Linked DNA regions of Shimia isoporae. The protein of the gene in region 1 binds, or shares a complex with, the protein of each later gene. Links are inferred from orthologs where the notes say so. Each region holds a gene or a part of one and is shown in the gene's direction. Other genes may lie near its edges. The genes, in order: BXY66_RS15945 and dapF.

Region 1 (10,580 bases):
ACCGGCCGTGAAAGCGATTGGGACCGCCGCTTGAGCGTGCGCAATGCTCCCGCTTTTGCGATCCTGGGAGAACCCGTGACTTTGACGCTCCGCGTTGAGGATTCCGGAGCGGCGCCCTCGGGTGTCACGCGCGCGCCATTGAGCATTTCCATTGATGGCGAAGCGCCGCAGGAATTCATGGTTCCGCTCGGACGCGATATCGAATTGCCTGTCACACTGCCGCATGGCGGACGCAATGTTATCCAGTTTTCGGTGCCTTTCGAGGATGGTGAATTAACGGATCGCAACAATGCGGCGCTGGTGCAGATCAACGGTGTACGTGATCGCTTGCGCGTCCTGCTGGTGTCCGGCGAACCCCATCAAGGTGCGCGGACATGGCGCAATCTTCTCAAGTCCGACGCGTCAGTGGATCTCGTGCATTTCACGATTCTGCGCCCACCAGAGAAACAGGACGGTGTTCCGGTTGCAGAGTTGTCTTTGATCGCGTTCCCGACACGCGAATTGTTCATGGAAAAGATCGACGATTTCGATCTGATCATCTTTGACCGGTACCAGCGGCGGGGCATATTGCCCGCGCTGTATCTGGACAATGTGCGGGAGTACATTCACAAAGGCGGCGCGGTTCTGATCGCAGCAGGGCCTGACTATGCAACTGCCGACAGCATTTATCGCGGCCCATTGGCGCGCATCCTGCCGGGTGAACCGACCGCACGCGTGATGGATCAGAGATTTGTTCCGACTGTATCAGACGTGGGCGCGCGACATCCGGTGACGGCGGGGCTTCCCAATGCCGGCAATTGGGGCGCTTGGTTGCGACAAGTCGAAGTGACGCCGGTAGAGGGTGGCGATGTCCTGATGACAGGCGCTGAGGACAGTCCTCTTCTGGTTCTGAACCGTGTGGAAGAAGGGCGGGTCGCTTTGCTTGCGTCTGATCATGCCTGGCTTTGGGCACGCGGATATGACGGTGGTGGCCCGCAACTTGAGATGTTGCGGCGGCTGGCGCACTGGATGATGGGCGAGCCCGAGCTTGAGGAAGAGGCCCTGTGGGCGGATGCGACAGGGCAGAGTATGCGCATTGTGCGGCGCTCACTGGAAGAGGATGTGGGCGAAGTGTCGGTTACAGCGCCCACAGGTGAAGTGGTTTCATTGCCATTGGAGCAGGTGTCACCCGGACGGTTTGAAGCTGCCTTTGAAGGCGCGGAAATCGGACTTTATCGGTTGGAGAACGGAGACAAGTCGGCAGTCATTGGTCTTGGTCCTTCGGCACCGAAAGAGTTCGAAAAGACACTTGCGAGTGCCGATGCCCTGGAGCCGGTTCTGGAGGCCACGAATGGTGGTGCCCGCGCACTGGAAGATGGTGTGCCTGCGGTACGTGAGGTTCGGGCAGGACGACCTGCAATGGGACGCGGCTGGATCGGGATCACACCGCGCGGTGCCTATGAGACGCTGGATGTAGCGCGCACTCCGCTCCTACCCGCTTGGGCGGTGTTGCTTGTCGCATCTCTGTTCATCGTTGCGGGTTGGCTTAGGGAAGGGCGTCGATAGCCGGGGCCGTGTACGTTGGGCTTTGCTCTAAAAACCTGTTCCCCCTGCGGCATGCACGCGGTAGAACGGCGCAGAGCAGTAATTGGAGCCAAAGATGACACCGCCCAAACCCGTTGTTTTGTGCATTCTGGATGGGTGGGGCGTCTCCGAAGACACCACTGCCAACGCGCCGTTTCTTGCCGCGACCCCGAACTTTGATGCGATGATGGCTGAGTGTCCGAATGCGACCCTGATCACCCATGGTCCAGACGTTGGTCTGCCAAGCGGTCAGATGGGCAACTCCGAAGTCGGACACACGAATATTGGCGCGGGTCGGGTTGTCGCCATGGATCTTGGCCAGATTGATCTCGCAATTGAAGATGGCTCGTTTTTTGAAAACGTCGCGTTGCAGGCATTCATCGCAAAGATGAAGGAAACAGGCGGCACGGCGCACCTCATGGGGGTGATCTCCGATGGTGGCGTGCACGGGCATTTGACTCATGTGCTGGCGGCCATCAGAGCAGCGACGGATGCGGGTGTTCCTGTGGCGCTGCATGCGATCACCGACGGGCGGGATGTGGCACCGAAGTCAGCTTTGGAGTTTATCGAGACGCTTGATGCGGGCATGCCTGACGGTGCGCGGGTCGCAACGCTTACAGGTCGTTACTTTGCGATGGATCGTGACAACCGCTGGGAGCGCGTCAGCAAGGCGTTTGATGCCTGGGTTTCTGGCGAGGGTCGCACGGCCAGCTCTGCGGGGGAAGCTGTTCAGGCAGGATATGACCGTGGTGAGAGCGACGAGTTTGTCGAGGCAACTGTGATCGGTGACTACGCAGGTGCGCAGGACGGCGATGGGTTTTTCTGTCTGAACTTCAGAGCGGATCGGGCGCGCGAGATACTGGCCGCATTGGCGCAGCCTGGTTTTGATGCATTCGACGTTACTGCGCGACCCGAATGGGCGGCGGTTCTGGGTATGGTGGATTATTCCGAAAAGCATAACACCTACATGACAACGGCTTACCCGAAGCAGGAGATCTCCAATACTTTGGGTGAGTGGGTCGCAAAGGCAGGCAAGACACAGTTCCGACTGGCCGAGACCGAAAAATACCCGCATGTGACGTTTTTTCTGAACGGTGGAGAAGAGACCCCGTCGGAAGGCGAGGACAGGTTCATGCCGAAATCGCCGAAAGTGGCGACCTATGACTTGCAGCCCGAAATGTCGTCAGTCGAAGTGACGGAGCAGTTCGTTGCTGCAATTGAGCAGGGTTATGATCTGATCGTCACAAACTATGCCAACCCGGATATGGTTGGGCACACTGGCAGTCTTGAAGCTGCCATGGCGGCCTGTGCTGCAGTGGACGAAGGGCTCGGCAAGGTACGGGCAGCTTTGGACGCGGCAGGTGGTGCGATGATTGTGACCGCGGATCACGGTAACTGCGAAACCATGGTTGATCCCGACACCGGTGGTCCGCACACTGCTCACACGCTGAATCCCGTGCCAGTCATTCTTGTAAACGGGCCAGATGGCGCAGGGTTGCGTCAGGGCCGTCTGGCGGATCTTGCGCCGACATTGCTTGAATTGATGGGTTTGGAGCAGCCCGCCGAAATGACCGGAGAAAGCCTGATCACGCGATGAGATGCCCTGCGCTTTTGCTGACGCTAGCGGTCATGACCGCGTTGATGGCGGCACCGGGTCGGACGGAAACCGATCCGGCCGGAGCCGCCCGCGCTGCGGCGGAGCAGTTGGAAGCCGCGTCGGTAGCGTTGTCTAAAGCCAAGGGCAGTCGCGATCGTGTGAAATCTCTGACGGGCGTTGTGCATGCTTACGAAGCCGGGTTGACGGCGCTTCGGGCCGGGTTGCGCCGAGCAGCGATCAGAGAGGCGCAGCTTAGCAAGCAGCTCAAGTCCCAAGAGGTAGAGATTGCGCGGCTTCTGGGTGTGCTTCAGACGATGGGGCAGGACCCGTCGCCGGTGATGTTGTTGCATCCTGAAGGACCCGCAGGAACCGCACGTGCCGGAATGATCTTGGCGGATGTGACACCGGCTCTTGAAGCCAAGGCAGCGTCAGTGCGTCGCGACCTTGAGGAAGTGACAATTCTGCGCAGCCTGCAGGAAGGCGCGGCAGAGACGCTGCAAGAGGGGCTTGCCGGAGCACAAAGAGCGCGACAGGAACTGTCAAAGGCGATGGCAGACCGTACAGACCTGCCGATGCGCTTTACGGAAGACCCCGTGCAAACAGCATTGTTGATTGCCTCCACGGAGACTCTTGAGGGCTTTGCCAGCGCACTCGTGGATTTGCAGGTTGAAGGCATGTCAGAGATTGATCTGCCTGATGTCACCGGCCGCAAGGGAGCCCTGGCGTTGCCGGTCGAAGCGCGCATTCTGCGCCGTGCAGGTGAGGCTGATGCGGCAGGCATCGTGCGTCCCGGGCTGGTCCTGGCTACCCGTCCAAATGCGCTTGTGACGGCGCCGACGGCCGCCACGATCCGATACCGCGGTCCGCTGCTGGACTATGGCAATGTTATGATTCTCGAGCCACAGCCGGGTTACCTTTTCGTGCTGGCGGGCCTCGCTCAGGTCTATGGCAGCGTGGGAGAGGTGGTGCCCGAAGGCACTCCGGTAGGTTTGATGGGCGGAAATGACCCTGAAGTTGGTGCCATCCTGTCACAGTCGAGTGAAGGCACTGGTCAGGACCGCACAGAAACGCTCTATATAGAAGTGAGAGAGGGCAAATCGCCCGTGGACCCGGAAACGTGGTTCAAAACGAACAAGGATGGATGACACATGAAGAAGTTTGTCGCTGCGGCCGCGACTGGCGCGCTTGCCGGCCTGTTGGTCACGACACAGGTGGCAGGTCCGCTGCTAGCCGAAGAAAACGAGCGCAAGGCGAGCGTCTATGAACAGCTTGATCTGTTTGGCGACATCTTCGAACGCATCCGCGTGCAATATGTCGAAGAAGTGGACGAAGGCGATCTGATCGAAGCGGCCATCAATGGTATGCTGACGTCACTTGACCCGCATAGTTCGTACCTCTCGCCGGATGATGCAGAAGACATGCGTGTTCAGACACGCGGTGAGTTCGGCGGTCTTGGCATTGAGGTCACGCAGGAAGAAGGCTTTGTGAAGGTCGTGTCCCCGATCGACGACACGCCTGCGGATGCGGCCGGTATCGAGGCCGGAGACTTTATCACTCACGTGGACGGCGAGAGCGTTTTGGGCCTGACGCTGGATCAGGCGGTCGAAATGATGCGCGGCCCGGTGGGCAGCGAGATCGTGATCACCGTTGCGCGCGAAGGTGAGGCCGAACCGTTTGATGTGACCATTGTCCGCGACACCATCAAGCTGACTGCGGTGCGGTCTCGGACAGTTGGCGAAAGCGTCGTGTTGCGTGTGACCACTTTCAACGATCAAACCACACCGAACCTTGAAGCGGGCTTTGCCAAACAGGTTGAAGAGCTAGGCGGCATGGAGAATGTGAACGGGATCGTGCTCGATCTGCGTAACAATCCGGGTGGTTTGTTGACGCAAGCTATCAAGGTCTCCGACAGCTTCCTTGAAAAAGGCGAAATCGTTTCGACCCGCGGGCGCAACCCGCAGGACGGTGAGCGTTACAACGCGGAACCGGGTGATCTGGCCGAAGGTAAGCCGATTGTGGTTCTGATCAACGGCGGTTCGGCCTCGGCTTCCGAGATTGTGGCCGGTGCGCTGCAGGATCACCGCCGCGCCATTGTTGTAGGTACCAAGAGCTTCGGCAAAGGCTCCGTTCAGACCGTGATGCCGCTTCGGGGTGACGGTGCGATGCGTCTGACGACCGCGCGTTACTACACGCCATCGGGCCGCTCTATTCAGGCGCTGGGCGTGAGCCCTGATATCGTGGTGGAGCAACCGCGCCGCGCTCCGGAGACGGAAGAGGAAGAAGATACTTCGCGTCGTTTCAATGGTGAAGCGGATCTGCGCGGCAGCCTGAACAACGACAGCCTGACAGATGACGAGCGCCGCCAAATCGAAGAGGATCGCACCAAGGCCGAAGAAGCCGCCAAGTTGCGCGAAGAGGATTACCAGCTGGCCTATGCTCTGGACATTCTCAAAGGCCTCTCCGCGCTTGGACCCACGGAATAAGGCTCTGACAATTTTATTTGAGGGCGTCCCGTTCGGGGCGCCCTTTGTTTTGTTGGGGAGCCTACTTGCGAGGTTTCCCAGACAAGGTGCGATTGCACCTGCCCCGGTGATTGGCTAGGACGAACTTACGCCACAAGGAGACCTGCCATGACGCCAGAAGAGATCGCCAAGCTGCCTTATCGCCGCAATGTCGGTGTGATGCTGGTGAATTCCGAGGGCCATGCCTTTGTTGGGCAGCGGCTTGATAGCGAGGTGCCAGCCTGGCAAATGCCACAAGGCGGCATCGACAAGGGCGAAACCCCACGCGATGCGGCGCTCCGCGAGCTTGAAGAGGAGACCGGTGTCTCTCCTGATTTGGTGACGGTTGAAGCAGAAAGCGAAGGATGGGTGGCTTATGATCTGCCACATGACATCGTTCCGCGTATCTGGAAAGGTCGCTATCGCGGGCAGGAACAGAAGTGGTTTTTGTTCCGTTTCCACGGGGACGACAGCCAGATCAACATCGAAGTTGACCATCAAGAGTTTTCGGAATGGCGGTGGTTGCCAACCGGTGATCTGGTGGCAAATATCGTTCCGTTCAAACGGGCTGTATACGAGCAGGTGCTGTCGGAGTTCGCCGACAAGCTGTAACGCTCAGAAGAGTTTGAGCGTTCGGTAGCGTTTGAGCTGAAGCAGTCCCAGAGCGATCATTGTTACAAAGAGAACGGCAAAGACCGTGTCTGACAAGAAATGTCGCCCCATCACCACACGCAGGCTCAAACCGGCGGCCGTCACCGCAAAGGCCGCAAGTGTGACGAAGCGGGTGTATCGTGCCGGCGCCGAGTTGCGCACGACGAGCAGAACGGTGATCAGGAGAGCCGTCACACCTGATCCTTCGCCGGATACGAACGAACAGTTTTTTTCGCATTGATCCGAGATTTCGAAGGCGCGAGAGAACGTCAGGTTGCCTCCGAACTCTTCGACGGTCGAAGGGCGCGCGCGTCCGGAATGGCTTTTGAGGATCACATCCACCAGCAGCATTGGGCCGAGCACATAGGTTAGCGTTGCAACTTCCCAAACCTTGTTCAAAACGGGCGTTGTCGAGCGGAAGGTTTTGGTGAAAACCAGAGCACCAAAAGCCAGCAGAAACGTGAGAATTATGAGTTTCCAGATGAACTCTCGCAGGTGTTTCACAAACTCGATGTGGGCCAGCCAGAAGCCGTACTCAGGATCGTAAAACAGACCGGTGAACCAGAGATCGAGGCCAGGCCAGATTGCGAACACCATAGCCAGAATGGCCGTGAGGATCACACAGCTTTGCAGGGCTCGGGCGTTTGCATTCAGCGCAGGCATGCGGCGTCCACAATGTAGGCTGGGATGGGAACATTGGTCCATGTTCCCACTTCTTGAGCCAGGTCTGCAACAGGTTCAACGGCTGTGCCTTTGCACGTTAGCTTTTCCGCATATCCGACATAGAGCACCTTACCTTCAAGCGACTTGGGCAGGGCTTTCTTTTGGGCGTAGTAGTGCTTTGGCGCCCCTTTGTGCGGGCGCGAATAGAGTGCGAAGTCTCGGTCTGCCCCAGTGAAAAACAGATCGGCTAAAATGCCGCGATTGTTGGCGACAATTGTGCTCAGACCGTTGTGCTCTGCCAGTTCAAAGGCGTCACGGCTTAGGCCGGCAATATTGACATAGCGTTTGGCAAAAGGTTGACCGTCGTCGCCTTTGATCGCCATCGGAAATGCAACGAGAAAGGAGATAACGAGCACAACGGCGATGTTGATGCCGAACCCGATTTTCAACCAACGACTGCTGTCACGCTCCAACGCCCAGAGAATGGCAACGATGGTTGCCGGTGGAATGGCCGCAAATGCCCAGTTGGCATAGGCGCGGCTGAGCAGAGCTTGTGTGAGGACGATCAGCCAGACAGGGATGGAGAACCACAAAAGTGCACGACGCCGGCTGGGCGCGGGTGCACGCAGCGCGATGAGCCAGAACACCATAAAGACCGGTCCGAAGACCGCAAACTGTGAGGCCGCGAATTCCGCAAGGCTGCCGAAGTTCAGGCTTGGCCCCGCACTTTCTTCCTTGATCCAGCCAACGTTGTCCATTGTGTGGGAGACCGTTGTGAGGTCGTTGGCGATGTTCCAGACGATATTCGGGCTTGCCGAGATCAGGAAGCCAGCAAGGAACAAAAGCAAATGCCGGCCCGATGGGCGCATAGCGGGGTGAATTGCATAGGCGATTGCCGCACCGGGCAAGAAGTAGATTGCCGCGTACTTTGACATGAAGGCCAGGCCGAGGAGCAATCCGCCAGCCAAGGCGTGTATCGGTTTGCCACCTTCGCAAACCCTCCAGTAGAGCACCAACGCGCCGACAAGGAACGGCGCCATAATGGTGTCGGTGGACATGAGGAAGCTGCCAACAGTTACGATAGGCAGGCTTAGGTAAGCCATTGCCACCCACAGTGCCGCGCGTCGGTTCTCAGGCATCAGGGACTGTGCCCAAACGCCCAGCAGTAGCGCGGTTGCGCCATGAAAAAGAGGGGCCGGCAAACGAACTGAAAATGCGCTTCTGTGGGCGGCCAGTTCGTCAAACAACCGCAAAACCCAACCGATCATGGGCGGTTTGGAATAATATCCCAGATCGAGGTTTTGCCCCCAGACCCAGTACTGGGATTCATCTACATAAAGATCGGTCGGACTGATCCAGAGGAGCAGCACCCGTGCCAACGTCACGATTCCCACTGCGACTAGCAGAGGGCGCCAATTTCCGAGGGTGTCAGGCTGCACCATCTTCGCGCTTTTCCTTGTGAATCAGCCAAAGGTTTCGTGTGTAGACCACGATACCGAATGACTGTCCAAGAATGAAAACCGGATCTTGCCGATAAACCGCATAGGTAAACAGGATCAGCGCACCTGCGATTGAGAAGTACCAAAACGCCAGAGGCACGGTGGAGCGGCGCGCGCGCTCGGATGCGATCCACTGCACCAGAAAGCGACCGGTGAACATCAATTGGCCAAAGAGACCGAAAGCCACCCACCAGAATTCCACCCAGTTGTTCACTTTGAGAAAGGAAAGGAGAGAGTCCATTATTTGGTGCTTTCTGTTCCGGGGGTAATTTCCAAAGCCCGGGCCTTTTTGCGGCGGCGGATAAGCCAGGCGACGCCAAAGAGGTCCACAAGGCCAACAAGCGCGCGCTGGAAATTGGAGTAGTTGGACCGCCCCGCCCCGCGCTGTCGATGGGTTACGTCAACATGGGCGACGCTGTATCCGTTCATTGAAAACAGGGCCGGCAAATAGCGGTGCATGTGGTCGAAATAGGGAAGGTCAAGAAAGGCCTCCCGTTTAAATGCCTTCAACCCACACCCGGTGTCTCGGGTTTTGTCTTTCAAGATAAACGAACGGATTGCGTTTGCGGCTTTGGAAGCCAGTTTTTTGGACAGGGTATCCTGACGATTAACGCGTTGTCCCGCTACGAGGCCAAGATCATCAGACGCATCAGGCGCCAGTAACGGGGCCACAAGATTGGGGAGCTCGAGGGGCGGATTTTGGCCGTCGCCATCAAGCGTACAAACAATCCGGCCGCGGGCCGCACGGGTGCCGGAATGAACTGCGGCGCTCTGCCCGCCGGAGGTCGGGTGGCTAAGCAGTCGAAGGTTTGGCATATCCGTCGTCATGGCTTTTACAACCTCGGGCGAGCCATCATCGGACCCGTCATCGACGATGATGATCTCTATCGCTTCCGCATGTCCCTCAAATGCGGTTTGAATATCGCGGATCAACTCGGGAAGGTTGCCCTTCTCGTTTTTGGCCGGAACAACAACAGAGATGGTGGGGGAAGTCGCAGGATCGGACATACGGCACCTAGGTTCTGGATTGACGGGATATTGTACCCCGAGCGGAGGTTCCGTTCCTTCAATCCTTTTCGGTGCGGTACGTCAAGGGCAGGGAACGCGACAGCTTTGTGACGCGAGACCCGTTAACGGCAGGTTTTCATAGCGTTTCTGCGGTTCCAACAAAGCTGCATGACAACAGCTTTGTGCATCGCTAGAAAGAGGTCGACGGCCCCGTGGCTCAACTGGATAGAGCAGCCCCCTCCTAAGGGGCAGGTTATAGGTTCGAATCCTATCGGGGTCGCCATAATCCCTTGAAAAATTAGCAAAAAATCCCGATTTTATCGATTTGTGAAATGCACGATTTGCCGTGCAATGCGCAGAAATGCGAAACAATGCGCAAATTTGCTGTGCGGCGCGAAACCAAATTGGCACAAAATTGACACAGATGGCCAATCCGTGCGGCGCATGGGAATGCCCGAGGATGCCAACACCCACCGCAAACCCGTGCCGCGGATGGTGCGGCTGATCCATGCATATCTGGACGGATACCGGCACAGCGATTGTCCGGATGGTGGATCTGGGGCATGAAAGATGAAACTTCACTGGACCAGAAACCAGAGCGGCGCTTATCGCGCGCACAACGGCGCAGCCACCTTCACAGTACGAAAAGCAAATGGCGAATGGCTTATGGAGGCAAAACGAAAGGATGGCGGATTGGTCTGGAAATCCCACAGACTAATGAGAGAAGCCAAAAAGTCAGCCTCGGAAATCGCTGCCAGTGCAGGATGGCACAAAATTTAATTGAAGCCCCAAGATAACCTGGGGCTTTTCCTATTGGCACGTCACAGCGGCATAGGTGGTGGCTTCCTGATTGCGCACAGTTTCACGCGCCACCTTACAGCCCGTCACCGCCTCAATGGCCGCCACATTGGCCTGGGGCAATGTCATATCGCGCCCCGTCAGCACTTCCCCCATTTTCGGATCATTCGGGCCGGCCAGGTAGACGCCTGGGCCAAGGCTCGGCCGCTCGACCACAAAGAACGCGCGACCGGCAATGTCGGTGGTTTGGGCGTCTGGATAGTAATCGGTCATTTGCGTGCAGGCGGTCACGGCCGAGGC
Region 2 (10,666 bases), on another replicon or contig:
AAGGGTTCCTGGTCCAACTTGGCGATTATGTCGCCTTGTTTGATCCGTAGCCCCTCGGTCACCGGGAAGTCGACGATCTGACCACCAACTTGAAACGCGAGATCTACGGACTGACGTGCCTTCACCTGACCAAAAAATTGCCGCTCGAAAGCGGTTTGGCCAGATTGGATTTCCATCAGCTTGACCGGTTTGAGTGGCTCGTCTGCAAAAGCAGGCGCAGCCGCCACCGAGGCGGCCAGCGCCAGACATTTCAGAAACTTCATTTGGGGTCCTCACCCGTTTCATCTGTAAAAAAATCATCTGGCAGCGCTTTGATCGCCAGATCTGCATAGGTCCGGATTTCTTTGCCCGTGAGGTTGGATTCCGTACGGAAGATTTTCTCGACCTTTTCGAAGGTTTCATCTCGCGCGTCGCGACCGGAGTCAGTCAGCGCAAGCTGCCATGCCCGCCCATCCTGAGGATCACGTTGACGAACCAGTAGACCGCGGTCTGCGAGAGAATCGGCCATTGCCGTAACACTCGATGGAAGCGCCCCCATCCATTTAGCCAGTTCGCCCATACGACGCGGTGGATCCAGAAACAGAACCATGCGTCGCTCCTGTTTGGTGAGATTGACCGAAAATGCCTCCTCTTCCATGAGGTTTTCCATCTTTCGGACTATAGCGAACGCCCCAATGACAGCCCGCACTTCATCGGAGAAGTCGCGAGGCAAAGCGTGCCGGTCTGTGGTCAGATTCTGAGACATAGAACCCCCAATGCTTCACAAATTGAAATATCCAGTTAACGCACGGATAGCCTTTTTCAAGAGGCAAGTGAACTCCTCGGTTCATTTTTTACGAAAAATATACGAATTCGCCACATTTCCTGGCCCCTATACAACCTGCCAGAGATCGGATAGGTGCAGCACTTCTTGTTCTTTCTCGTGCATAGGAACGCCGCATTCGACGGCGAAAGGGGATGCCAGTCAAAGAACAGCACACTCCTGAGAGAGAAAGAGACACTTTGAAAACTGCCCTGCAAAACGCGCTCGAAGAGCGCGGCTATGACTCGTTGACGCCAGTTCAGACCGCTGTATTGGACCCAGATCTTGAAGGCCGCGACCTTCTCGTTTCGGCACAGACCGGATCAGGCAAGACGTTGGGCTTTGGCCTCGCCATTGCCCCGACCATCCTTCAGGATCTAGAGACATTCGCGGCGCCAGCTGCGCCTCTGGCACTTGTGATCGCCCCCACCCGAGAATTGGCCCTTCAGGTCAAACGCGAACTCGGCTGGCTTTATGCCAAAGCCGGAGTCGAGATGGCATCCTGTGTGGGTGGCATGGATATGCGTGACGAACGCCGCGCGCTTGCTCGGGGTGCCCACATTGTAGTGGCGACGCCCGGCCGACTGCGGGATCACATCAGCCGGGGCGCCATCGACCTTTCGGATATCCGCGCCGTCGTGCTGGATGAAGCGGACGAAATGCTCGACCTCGGTTTTCGAGAAGACCTCGAGTTCATTCTTGGGGAAGCGCCGGAAGAGCGTCAAACACTGCTGTTTTCCGCCACGGTGCCGAACGCCATCCTTGGGCTGGCCAAAAACTATCAACGCGACGCAGAGCGGGTTATCGCCAAAGCACAGGAAGGTCAGCACGCTGACATCGAATACCGCGCCATGAAAGTTGCGGACCGCGACGTCGACAATGCGGTGATCAACACCCTGCGTTACTACGAAGCACCCAACGCTATCGTTTTTGCCAACACGCGAGCCATGGTGAACCGTCTGACAACCCGCCTGTCCAACCGTGGTTTCAACGTGGTTGCCCTGTCCGGAGAACTGTCTCAATCCGAACGCACTCATGCGCTTCAGGCAATGCGCGACGGTCGTGCACAGGTCTGTGTGGCGACCGACGTCGCTGCCCGCGGAATCGACTTGCCTAACCTTGATTTGGTTGTGCACGCCGAACTGCCAAACAACCATGAGACCCTGCTGCACCGCTCTGGGCGGACGGGTCGCGCGGGACGCAAGGGCGTCAGTGCTCTCATCGTGAACCGCAAGTCCAACAAGAAAGCCCAGCGCATCCTCGGAATGGCGAAGCTTAAGGCGGAATGGGGTGGAGCCCCGTCAGCGGACGAAGTCAAAGCGCGTGACATGGATCGCTTGTTTGCGGACCCTGCGTGGCAGGAAGCGATACCAGAGAGCAGTCAATCCACCGTCGCAGCGATGCTTGACGCCTTTACGCCTGAACAGATGGCGGCGGGCTATTTGCGCCTGCTCGGCACAATCCGGACGGCACCCGAAGAGCTCACCGACGTCAACACCAAACCAGAGCCTCGTAAGGAATTCGGTGCTTCAATCTGGTTCGCGATCTCCGGCGGACGCGAAGCCGGACACGACCCGCGACGCCTTTTGCCGATGCTGTGCAGCTACGGCGGTTTGGGACGCAGTGATATCGGCGCGATCCGAATTCAGAGTAATGAAACCTACGTGCAAATTCTGGAAACCAGCGTTCCAGCCTTTCTTTCTGCCGTTGGTCCAGAGGGAAAAGTAGAACACGGTGCCACTCTGACACAACTGGCCGAAGCCCCCAAGCTGGAGCGTCTGCGAGGCGGAAAGCCCGGCAAGCCACCCCATCGAGGTAGAGGCAAACCGAAGTTCGACAAACCACGCGGCGACAAACCAAAGTTCGACAAGCCGCGCACAAAGCCAGAGGTCATGGACGGCCCGAAACAAGAAAGCGCGCCAATCGACTGGAACGATGCTCCTGCTCCCCGTGCGCGCAAACCCAAACCGGTTTCAAAAGGCGGCAAACCTGTCAAACCGAAGTTTGACAAACCCAGATCCGAGGACACGCAGGGCAAACCCAAAGCCCACAAATCCGCTACGGCAAACAAGGCCAAAGGTGGCGACGCTGCTCCACGCCGCGCGAAATCAGGCGACAAACCGAAAGGTCCACCACCGCCAGTGGGCAAACCGAACAGCAAGAAGAACAAAGCCCGCCGCGCCGCAGCCAAGACAGGCAAGGGCAAACCTTCTTCCAAGAAATAAAGACAAACTGCCAGAGCCGCGCATCCACTTGCGCGGCTTCGCTTTTTCCGGCTCACCGAACTTGCCAAACTGAAACTTGGAGACCTGCGACGCCAAGAAGTCCAAGGGAAACAAGCCGGCGAAGCTACGTTACAACTGTCACTGTAGAGCGCGTTTTCAAAAGTTGGATTAAGGCGCTGCGTCGGATCCAAGGGCACTGGTTCCATGACCTGAGCCGAACACTCTGCTCATGCACGACCCCGAAACGCTCATGAGCTCGCATACTGTGCCCGCTAAGTCGCACTTCGCAACGGCACCACAACGTCACCACCTGCGCGGACGCATTTTAGGAGGCTTATATCAATTTGGGTGGAGTGGTGAGCCGTATAGGATTCGAACCTATGACCCACTGATTAAAAGTCAGTTGCTCTACCAACTGAGCTAACGGCCCACTCTCTGTGGCGCGGTTACTATGCTTTGCGCGGGGGGCGGTCAAGCCGATTCTCAAGAAAAAATGCACGCCACTGGAATCCGATCTTCAACAAGCGTATATGCGCCCAATGAACACACGCGCGAACACCACAATGCCGTTTATGAAAATGCACGGTTTGGGCAACGATTTTGTCGTTGTTGATGGTCGCACGCGCGCATTCAACCTCACCGAGAAGCAAATCACGGCAATTGCGGATCGCCACAAAGGCGTTGGATTCGATCAGCTTGCAGTGATCGAGACCTCCAGCTCGGCGGATGCGCATCTGGTGTTTTACAACGCGGACGGCTCGACCTCCGCAGCATGCGGCAACGCCACCCGCTGTATTGCACGCCATCTGATGGATGAGTCGGGGACAAGCAACCTAACTTTGACCACCGATCGCGGCACGCTCTATGCGCGGGACGCTGGAAATGACCTCACCTCGGTGAACATGGGGCAACCTCAGCTTCTGTGGGACGAAATCCCGCTGGCCCGCGAAATGGACACACTGGAACTGCCGATAGACGGCGGGCCGACCGCAACCGGTATGGGCAATCCGCACTGTACTTTTTTTGTGGAAAACGCAGAGGCCGTCGACCTGTCCGAGTTCGGCGCGCGACATGAACACCATGCGCTGTATCCGGAACGCACCAATGTGCAGGTCGCGCAGATCATCGGCGAAAACCACATTCGGATGCGGGTTTGGGAACGCGGTGTGGGCATTACCCTAGCGTCGGGCTCGTCCAGTTGCGCCACCGCCGTCGCGGCGCACCGCCGTGGCCTGACTGACCGCAAAGTGCGGATCGAACTCGACGGCGGCACCATTTGGATCGACTGGCGCGAGGATGGCGTCTGGATGACGGGGCAAACCGAGCACGTGATGAGTGGCACCTTCAGCGCTGCGTTTCTGGAGCGCGCGAAATGACAGCAGCCCCACCAAAATTCACTACTCTGGGATGCCGCCTGAATTCCTACGAATCCGAAGCAATGAAGGACATGGCGCAATCTGCCGGTCTGGAAAACGCTGTCATCGTGAACACATGCGCCGTAACCGCCGAAGCCGTTCGCAAATCCCGTCAGGAAATCCGCCGCCTGCGCCGCGAAAACCCCGACGCGAACATCATCGTAACTGGTTGCGCCGCGCAGACAGAACCGGAAACATTCGCCGCCATGGGCGAGGTCGACAAGGTTATCGGCAACACCGAGAAAATGAACCCGGCGACGTGGCAAGGCATGGCCGCTGACTTTATTGGCCAGACCGAGAAAGTCATGGTCGACGACATTATGTCGGTAACAGAAACCGCTGGTCATTTGATCGACGGCTTCGGCACGCGCTCGCGCGCGTATGTGCAAGTTCAAAACGGGTGTGATCACCGTTGTACGTTCTGCATCATTCCCTACGGCCGTGGCAATTCTCGTTCTGTGCCCGCGGGTGTCGTGGTGGATCAGATCAAGCGCCTGGTCGATAAAGGCTTCAACGAGGTTGTATTGACTGGTGTGGATCTAACCAGCTGGGGCGCCGACCTTCCGGCCACGCCAAAGCTGGGCGATCTCGTGATGCGCATTCTCAGACTGGTACCCGATCTGCCGCGCCTGCGCATCAGCTCAATTGACAGCATCGAAGTGGACGAAAACCTGATGCTGGCCATCGCGACCGAACCGCGCCTGATGCCGCATCTGCATTTGTCCCTGCAACACGGGGACGACCTGATCCTGAAGCGCATGAAACGCCGCCACCTGCGCGACGATGCAATCCGCTTCTGTGAAGACGCCAAGAAACTGCGTCCCGATATGACATTTGGTGCTGACATTATCGCCGGCTTTCCGACCGAAACCGATGCGCATTTCGAAAACTCGCTGAAACTTGTTTCAGAGTGCGACCTGACCTGGCTGCATGTTTTCCCCTATTCCAAGCGCGAAGGCACGCCGGCGGCCAAAATTCCGATGCAGGTAAACGGCAAGATCATTAAGGAGCGCGCAGCGCGCTTGCGAGGCGCCGGCGCAACACAGGTCGCGCGCCACCTTAAGGCTCAGCTTGGCAAGACCCATCATATCCTGATGGAGAACCCGCACATGGGACGTACCGAGCAATTCACCGAAGTGACTTTCGACACCGCCCAGACCGAAGGTGCCATTGTGACCGCATCCATTGTGGACCTGCGTGGCACACAACTGGTGGCATGACCCCGATCCTCTACAGCTTCCGTCGCTGCCCTTATGCAATGCGGGCAAGATTGGCAGTGTCCGTGGCCGATGTTGAAGTGGAACTGCGAGAAATCGTGCTGCGCGACAAAGCTCCTGCCTTTCTGGAAGCCTCGCCCAGCGGGACAGCCCCTTGCCTCGACGACTACGGCGAAGTCACGGATGAAAGCCTCGACATAATGACTTGGGCGCTTCGGCAAAACGACCCTGACGGTTGGCTGAACATGCCCGAAGCAGGCTATGGGCTGATTGACGAAGCGGATGGACCGTTCAAGAAGGCTCTTGACCAGACAAAGTATCACACCCGTTACCCTGACCTTGATCCTGAAGAAAGCCGCGCCCGCGCGATGGTCTTTCTGACCGGTCTGGAAGCACAACTTGCACGCGGTTTTCTATACGGGCCAAAACCGACACTTGCGGACATGGCAATACTTCCTTTTGTGCGGCAATTTGCGTTCATCAACAAAGCCCGCTTTGACGCAGATGCGGGACCAAACCTGACTGGCTGGCTTGAGGCCTTCCTTCAAAGCGACCTGTTTTCGAGCATCATGCCGAAACTCCCCAAATGGACCGAGGGCGACGCGCCGACAATATTCAAAGGTACGATTGCCGCACCTGGGGACTGATAAGGCTTTATGAAGTGCCACATCAGCAAAAGCCGGTTGCCATAGGTGCGCGCACGCGGCACGATCCGCGCGAATTTGATCAAAAGAGCCGCGCATGCACCCGAACCCAGCTTTTCGCACAACCGAATTGGAACAAAGCCTGGCGTTTGCCCGCTCACGTGGTTTTGGCGTTCTTGCGCTGTCGACAGAGGGCCCGCCTCTCATCTCGCATGTCCCTTTCCTTTTGAGCGAAGATGGCAGCTCTGCCGACCTGCATCTCGTTCGGTCCAACCCTATGGCGCGCCTCCTTACAACAGCCAAGGCTGCCAAACTGGCCGTCAGCGGTCCCGACAGCTACGTCAGCCCGGACTGGTATGAAATCGACGATCAGGTTCCGACTTGGAACTACGTTGCGGTTCACCTGACCGGCTCGCTGGAACAACTGCCACAAAGTGAGATGCCAGCGCTTCTCGACCGTCTTTCTGCTCATTTCGAAGCGCAACTCCTGCCCAAACCTGCCTGGACGCGTGACAAGATGACCCCAGAAACGTTCGACCGAATGCTGCGCATGATCCAACCGTTTCGCCTGCGCATTGACGACGTGCAAAGCACGTGGAAACTTGGCCAGAATAAGCCTGTGGAGGCTCGCCACGCCGCAGCGACCCACATGGCCGCGCAGTCTATTGGCACCCAAACCCGCGAGCTTGCCGCGTTGATGCACTCGCCTTTTTCAGAACCAAAAAAGGATTGACCGATGTCCCGCCTTCAACTGATCCATTCCCCTGCCTCGCCCTTTGTACGCAAGGTTCGTGTAACCTTGGCGGAAACCGAGCAGGTCGCAGACGTCGATCTCGTGCGTGTGCACACAACTGCTTTGTCCACTGCGGACGAAGCGGCCGCAGCGAACCCACTTGGAAAAATTCCCGCACTCGTGCGTCCGGACGGTCCGGCGATCTATGATAGCCGTGTGATTTGTCGCTACCTTGTGGCCCGCGCTGGCGCAGACCTTTATCCGGAAGATCGGCTCTGGGACGTTCTCACGATTGAAGCCACCGCTGACGGTATTCTCGAGTCCGCGGTACTGATGGTCTATGAAAAGCGTCTACGCCCGGAAGAAATCGTCTTTGGAGACTGGCTGGAGTCCCAGTGGGGGAAAGTTGCAGGCGCGCTGGATGCGCTGAACGACCGCTGGATGAGCCACCTACACGGTCCGCTTGATATGGGACAAATCGCAGTGGGCTGCGCTCTTGGCTATCTCGACTTCCGGCACGATGATCGGAATTGGCGCAATGGCCGCGATGCTCTGGCCGCGTGGTATGACGACTTTGCACAACGCGAGAGCATGGTCACCACCTTCCCCTCCGACTGATCAGATGATGCCAAGGAAGTCGCAGACCAGTTCGCGCCCACTCCACAAGACAATTGCGGACAGGGTGCCGGTAATCATCGCCGGCACACCTTGCCTCCAGGTGTCAAACCAAAGGTGACAAGCGATCGCACCAAGCGAAGTTCCCAAAAGGGCCGCTGCCCCCATTGGCCCGAGAATGCTTCCTTGGAACCATATCGCCGCCGCTCCGAACAATTCGGCAAGGCCAACAATGCGCATAATCGCGCGGTTTAATCCGTAGGTATGGAACATCTCGAGTTGGATCTCGAAAATCTTTTGCTGCCAGCCAAAGATTTTGATGGAACTCGCAAACAGAAAGAACGCGGACAAAAGTCCAACAATGATCAACATGTGCATACCTCCGGTCCTGTGCAAAGACTACTGTGTCGCATTTTTCGTGCAAACAACACCGTAGTCGCGCCCGCGCGCACGACCTTAGGCCGCAAATTAATTCGCGACTCAAATAAAATACTTTGCAGAGGCGGGTAAATCCACTACGGCTATTTATGTCCGGCGCGCTCTCTGTCGCCGGACGCAGCTTTGGCTGTGGTTAAGGGGTTACCCGTAGCTAAAGGGGACTCCGGTGGCGAAGCGCCGCAATCGCCTCACCACCGGAGTTCATTTCATTCAGCTGCGACCGGCGTTTGAGCCTTTTCAACACGCACCGCCGAGAACTTGAACTCGGGAATCTTGCCATAAGGATCAAGCGCTGCATTGGTCAGGATATTGGCTGCGGCTTCAACATAGGCAAACGGCAAAAACACGTTGTCTGGTGCCACGGCCCGATCGGCGCGCGCCATCACCGTGACCGACCCACGGCGGGTCGAGAGCGATATGTATTCACCCGGTTCGACCCCAAGTTTCCGCAGAGTGGACGGATGCAAGGAACAGTTGGCTTCAGGTTCCAGCGCATCAAGCGTGCTGGCGCGGCGTGTCATGGAGCCAGTGTGCCAATGCTCCAACTGACGCCCGGTGATCAGGACAAACGGATAGTCCGAATCCGGCGTTTCGTCCGGTGGGATCACCGATGCAGGCGTGAACCGTGCACGCTTGTTCTCTCGCGGGAAACCATCGCCAAACACGATCGCCTGACCGGGGTCTTCCGGGCTGAGTGACGGATAGGTTACCGCCTCACCTTCAAGGCGCTCCCAAGTGATGTTGTCCAAAGAGCCCATGTTGAGCTTCATTTCCGCAAAAACTTCCTTGGGATGTGCATAAGACCAGTTCAGTCCCAGCCGTTTGGCGAGTTCCACCTCGATCCACCAATCCTCTTTGGCCTCCCCCGGAGGCGCAGTTACGGGCCGCCCCATCTGAACTTGGCGGTTTGTATTGGTCACGGTGCCGGACTTCTCGTACCACGCCGAACTGGGAAGGATCACATCCGCGTAGTTCGCCGTCTCCGTCAGGAAGATGTCCTGCACCACCAGATGCTCCAGCTTTGCCAGTGCAGCACGGGCGTGGTCCACGTCCGGATCGCTCATCGCGGGGTTTTCACCCAGAATATACATTCCTTTGATGTCTCCATCATGGATTGCATGCATGATCTCGACCACGGTCAGGCCCTTCTGGTTGGAAAAATCCTCACTTTTCCAAACCTCGGTGAACGCAGACCGCACACCGTCGTCCATCACCGATTGATAATCTGGCAGGAACATCGGAATCAGCCCCGCATCGGAAGCCCCTTGCACATTGTTCTGCCCTCTAAGTGGATGCAGCCCCGCGCCGGGCTTACCAACATTTCCGGTCATCAGTGCCAAAGAAATCAGGCAGCGTGCATTATCGGTGCCATGAATGTGCTGACTTACACCCATCCCCCAGAAAATCATCCCGGCCTGACCCTTGGCAAAAGTCCGCGCCGCGTCACGCAGCAACTCGGGATCGATACCGCAGATCGGCTCCATTGCTTCTGGACTGAAGTCTTTCAGGTGGGCTTTCATTTCCTCCCAGTTCTCTGTGAACTGGGCGATGTAGTTCGCATCAAACAGCTCTTCTTCGACGATCACGTGCATCATCGCGTTCAGCATCGACACATCTGCGCCCGGCTTGAATTGCAACTTGTGGCTGGCATGCCGCCCAAGCCCAACTCCCCTCGGGTCACAAACAATCAGCTTGCCGCCGCGCTTGGCGAATTGCTTGAAATAGGTCGCTGCGACCGGATGGTTTTCAATTGGGTTTGCGCCGATGACAATCGCCACGTCCGCATTTTCAATCTCGTTGAAGGTCGCGGTCACCGCACCTGACCCGACGTTTTCCAACAACGCCGCAACCGAAGACGCGTGGCACAGTCGTGTGCAGTGGTCGACGTTATTGTGGCCAAAGCCCTGACGGATCAGCTTCTGGAAAAGATAGGCTTCTTCATTGGAGCATTTGGCCGAACCAAAGCCCGCGATGTTGGTTCCCTTCTCCTCGCGAAGACGCGACATGCCACCGGCAGCGAAATCCAAGGCCTCGTCCCAAGTCGCTTCGCGGAAATGCGTCATCAGGTTTCCGGGATCGACGTTGAGTCCTTTCGGAGGCGCATCCTCACGACGGATCAGGGGTTTGGTCAGCCGGTGAGGGTGATCAATGTAGTCGAAACCAAAGCGGCCTTTGACGCAAAGGCGGTTTTCATTCGCCGGTCCGTCAATTCCCTCGACGTATTTGATCTTGTCTTCCTTGACCTTGAAGCTGATTTGACAGCCCACGCCGCAATAGGGGCAAACGCTTTTCACCTCACGGTCAAAATCGGCACTGTCACCGGCACCCGTTTCATCAACCACAGTTGCCGGCATCAGGGCGCCGGTCGGGCAGGCCTGGACACATTCTCCGCATGCCACGCAGGAGGACGCGCCCATAGCGTCGTCCTGATCGAACACGATCTTGGCAGTGTTATTGCGACCGCTCATGCCAATCACATCATTCACCTGAACCTCGCGGCAGGCCCGCACGCAAAGGTTACAGTGAATACATGCGTCCAGATTGACGCTCATCGCCACATGCGAAGCATCCAGAAGC

The links.
Region 2: the proteins of BXY66_RS15945 (region 1) and dapF are in contact, whole or in part, in a solved structure (PDB 5YGU), measured with the Escherichia coli proteins. The link is inferred for Shimia isoporae from one-to-one orthologs.

The regions. Positions count from the first base shown.
Region 1 is NZ_SMGR01000003.1:321,996-332,575, reverse strand. The notes cover bases 4,672-7,531. They hold BXY66_RS15945 (RNA pyrophosphohydrolase), read left to right. Parts: upstream 4,672-5,790; coding sequence 5,791-6,273; downstream 6,274-7,531. Other genes in these bases: BXY66_RS15935 (ArnT family glycosyltransferase), read right to left, coding at 6,963-7,531; BXY66_RS15940 (phosphatase PAP2 family protein), read right to left, coding at 6,277-6,975; BXY66_RS15950 (S41 family peptidase), read left to right, coding at 4,672-5,643. Also shown: BXY66_RS15965 (hypothetical protein), read left to right, coding at 1-1,545; gpmI (2,3-bisphosphoglycerate-independent phosphoglycerate mutase), read left to right, coding at 1,640-3,160; BXY66_RS15955 (murein hydrolase activator EnvC family protein), read left to right, coding at 3,193-4,305; more of BXY66_RS15950, read left to right, coding at 4,309-4,671; more of BXY66_RS15935, read right to left, coding at 7,532-8,417; BXY66_RS15930 (lipid-A-disaccharide synthase N-terminal domain-containing protein), read right to left, coding at 8,404-8,715; BXY66_RS15925 (glycosyltransferase family 2 protein), read right to left, coding at 8,715-9,482; BXY66_RS20715 (hypothetical protein), read left to right, coding at 9,927-10,049; BXY66_RS15915 (hypothetical protein), read right to left, coding at 10,293-10,580. UniProt on the Escherichia coli protein: Master regulator of 5'-end-dependent mRNA decay.
Region 2 is NZ_SMGR01000002.1:316,959-327,624, forward strand. What follows is about bases 2,535-5,480. They hold dapF (diaminopimelate epimerase), read left to right. Parts: upstream 2,535-3,557; coding sequence 3,558-4,403; downstream 4,404-5,480. Other genes in these bases: BXY66_RS13090 (DEAD/DEAH box helicase), read left to right, coding at 2,535-3,027; mtaB (tRNA (N(6)-L-threonylcarbamoyladenosine(37)-C(2))-methylthiotransferase MtaB), read left to right, coding at 4,400-5,480. Outside these bases: BXY66_RS13080 (efflux RND transporter periplasmic adaptor subunit), read right to left, coding at 1-263; BXY66_RS13085 (MarR family winged helix-turn-helix transcriptional regulator), read right to left, coding at 260-745; more of BXY66_RS13090, read left to right, coding at 1,003-2,534; more of mtaB, read left to right, coding at 5,481-5,662; BXY66_RS13110 (glutathione S-transferase), read left to right, coding at 5,659-6,306; BXY66_RS13115 (FMN-binding negative transcriptional regulator), read left to right, coding at 6,401-7,036; BXY66_RS13120 (glutathione S-transferase), read left to right, coding at 7,040-7,654; BXY66_RS13125 (DoxX family protein), read right to left, coding at 7,655-8,023; fdhF (formate dehydrogenase subunit alpha), read right to left, coding at 8,296-10,666. UniProt on the Escherichia coli protein: Involved in the succinylase branch of the L-lysine biosynthesis and in the biosynthesis of the pentapeptide incorporated in the peptidoglycan moiety. Catalyzes the stereoinversion of LL-2,6-diaminopimelate (L,L-DAP) to meso-diaminopimelate (meso-DAP).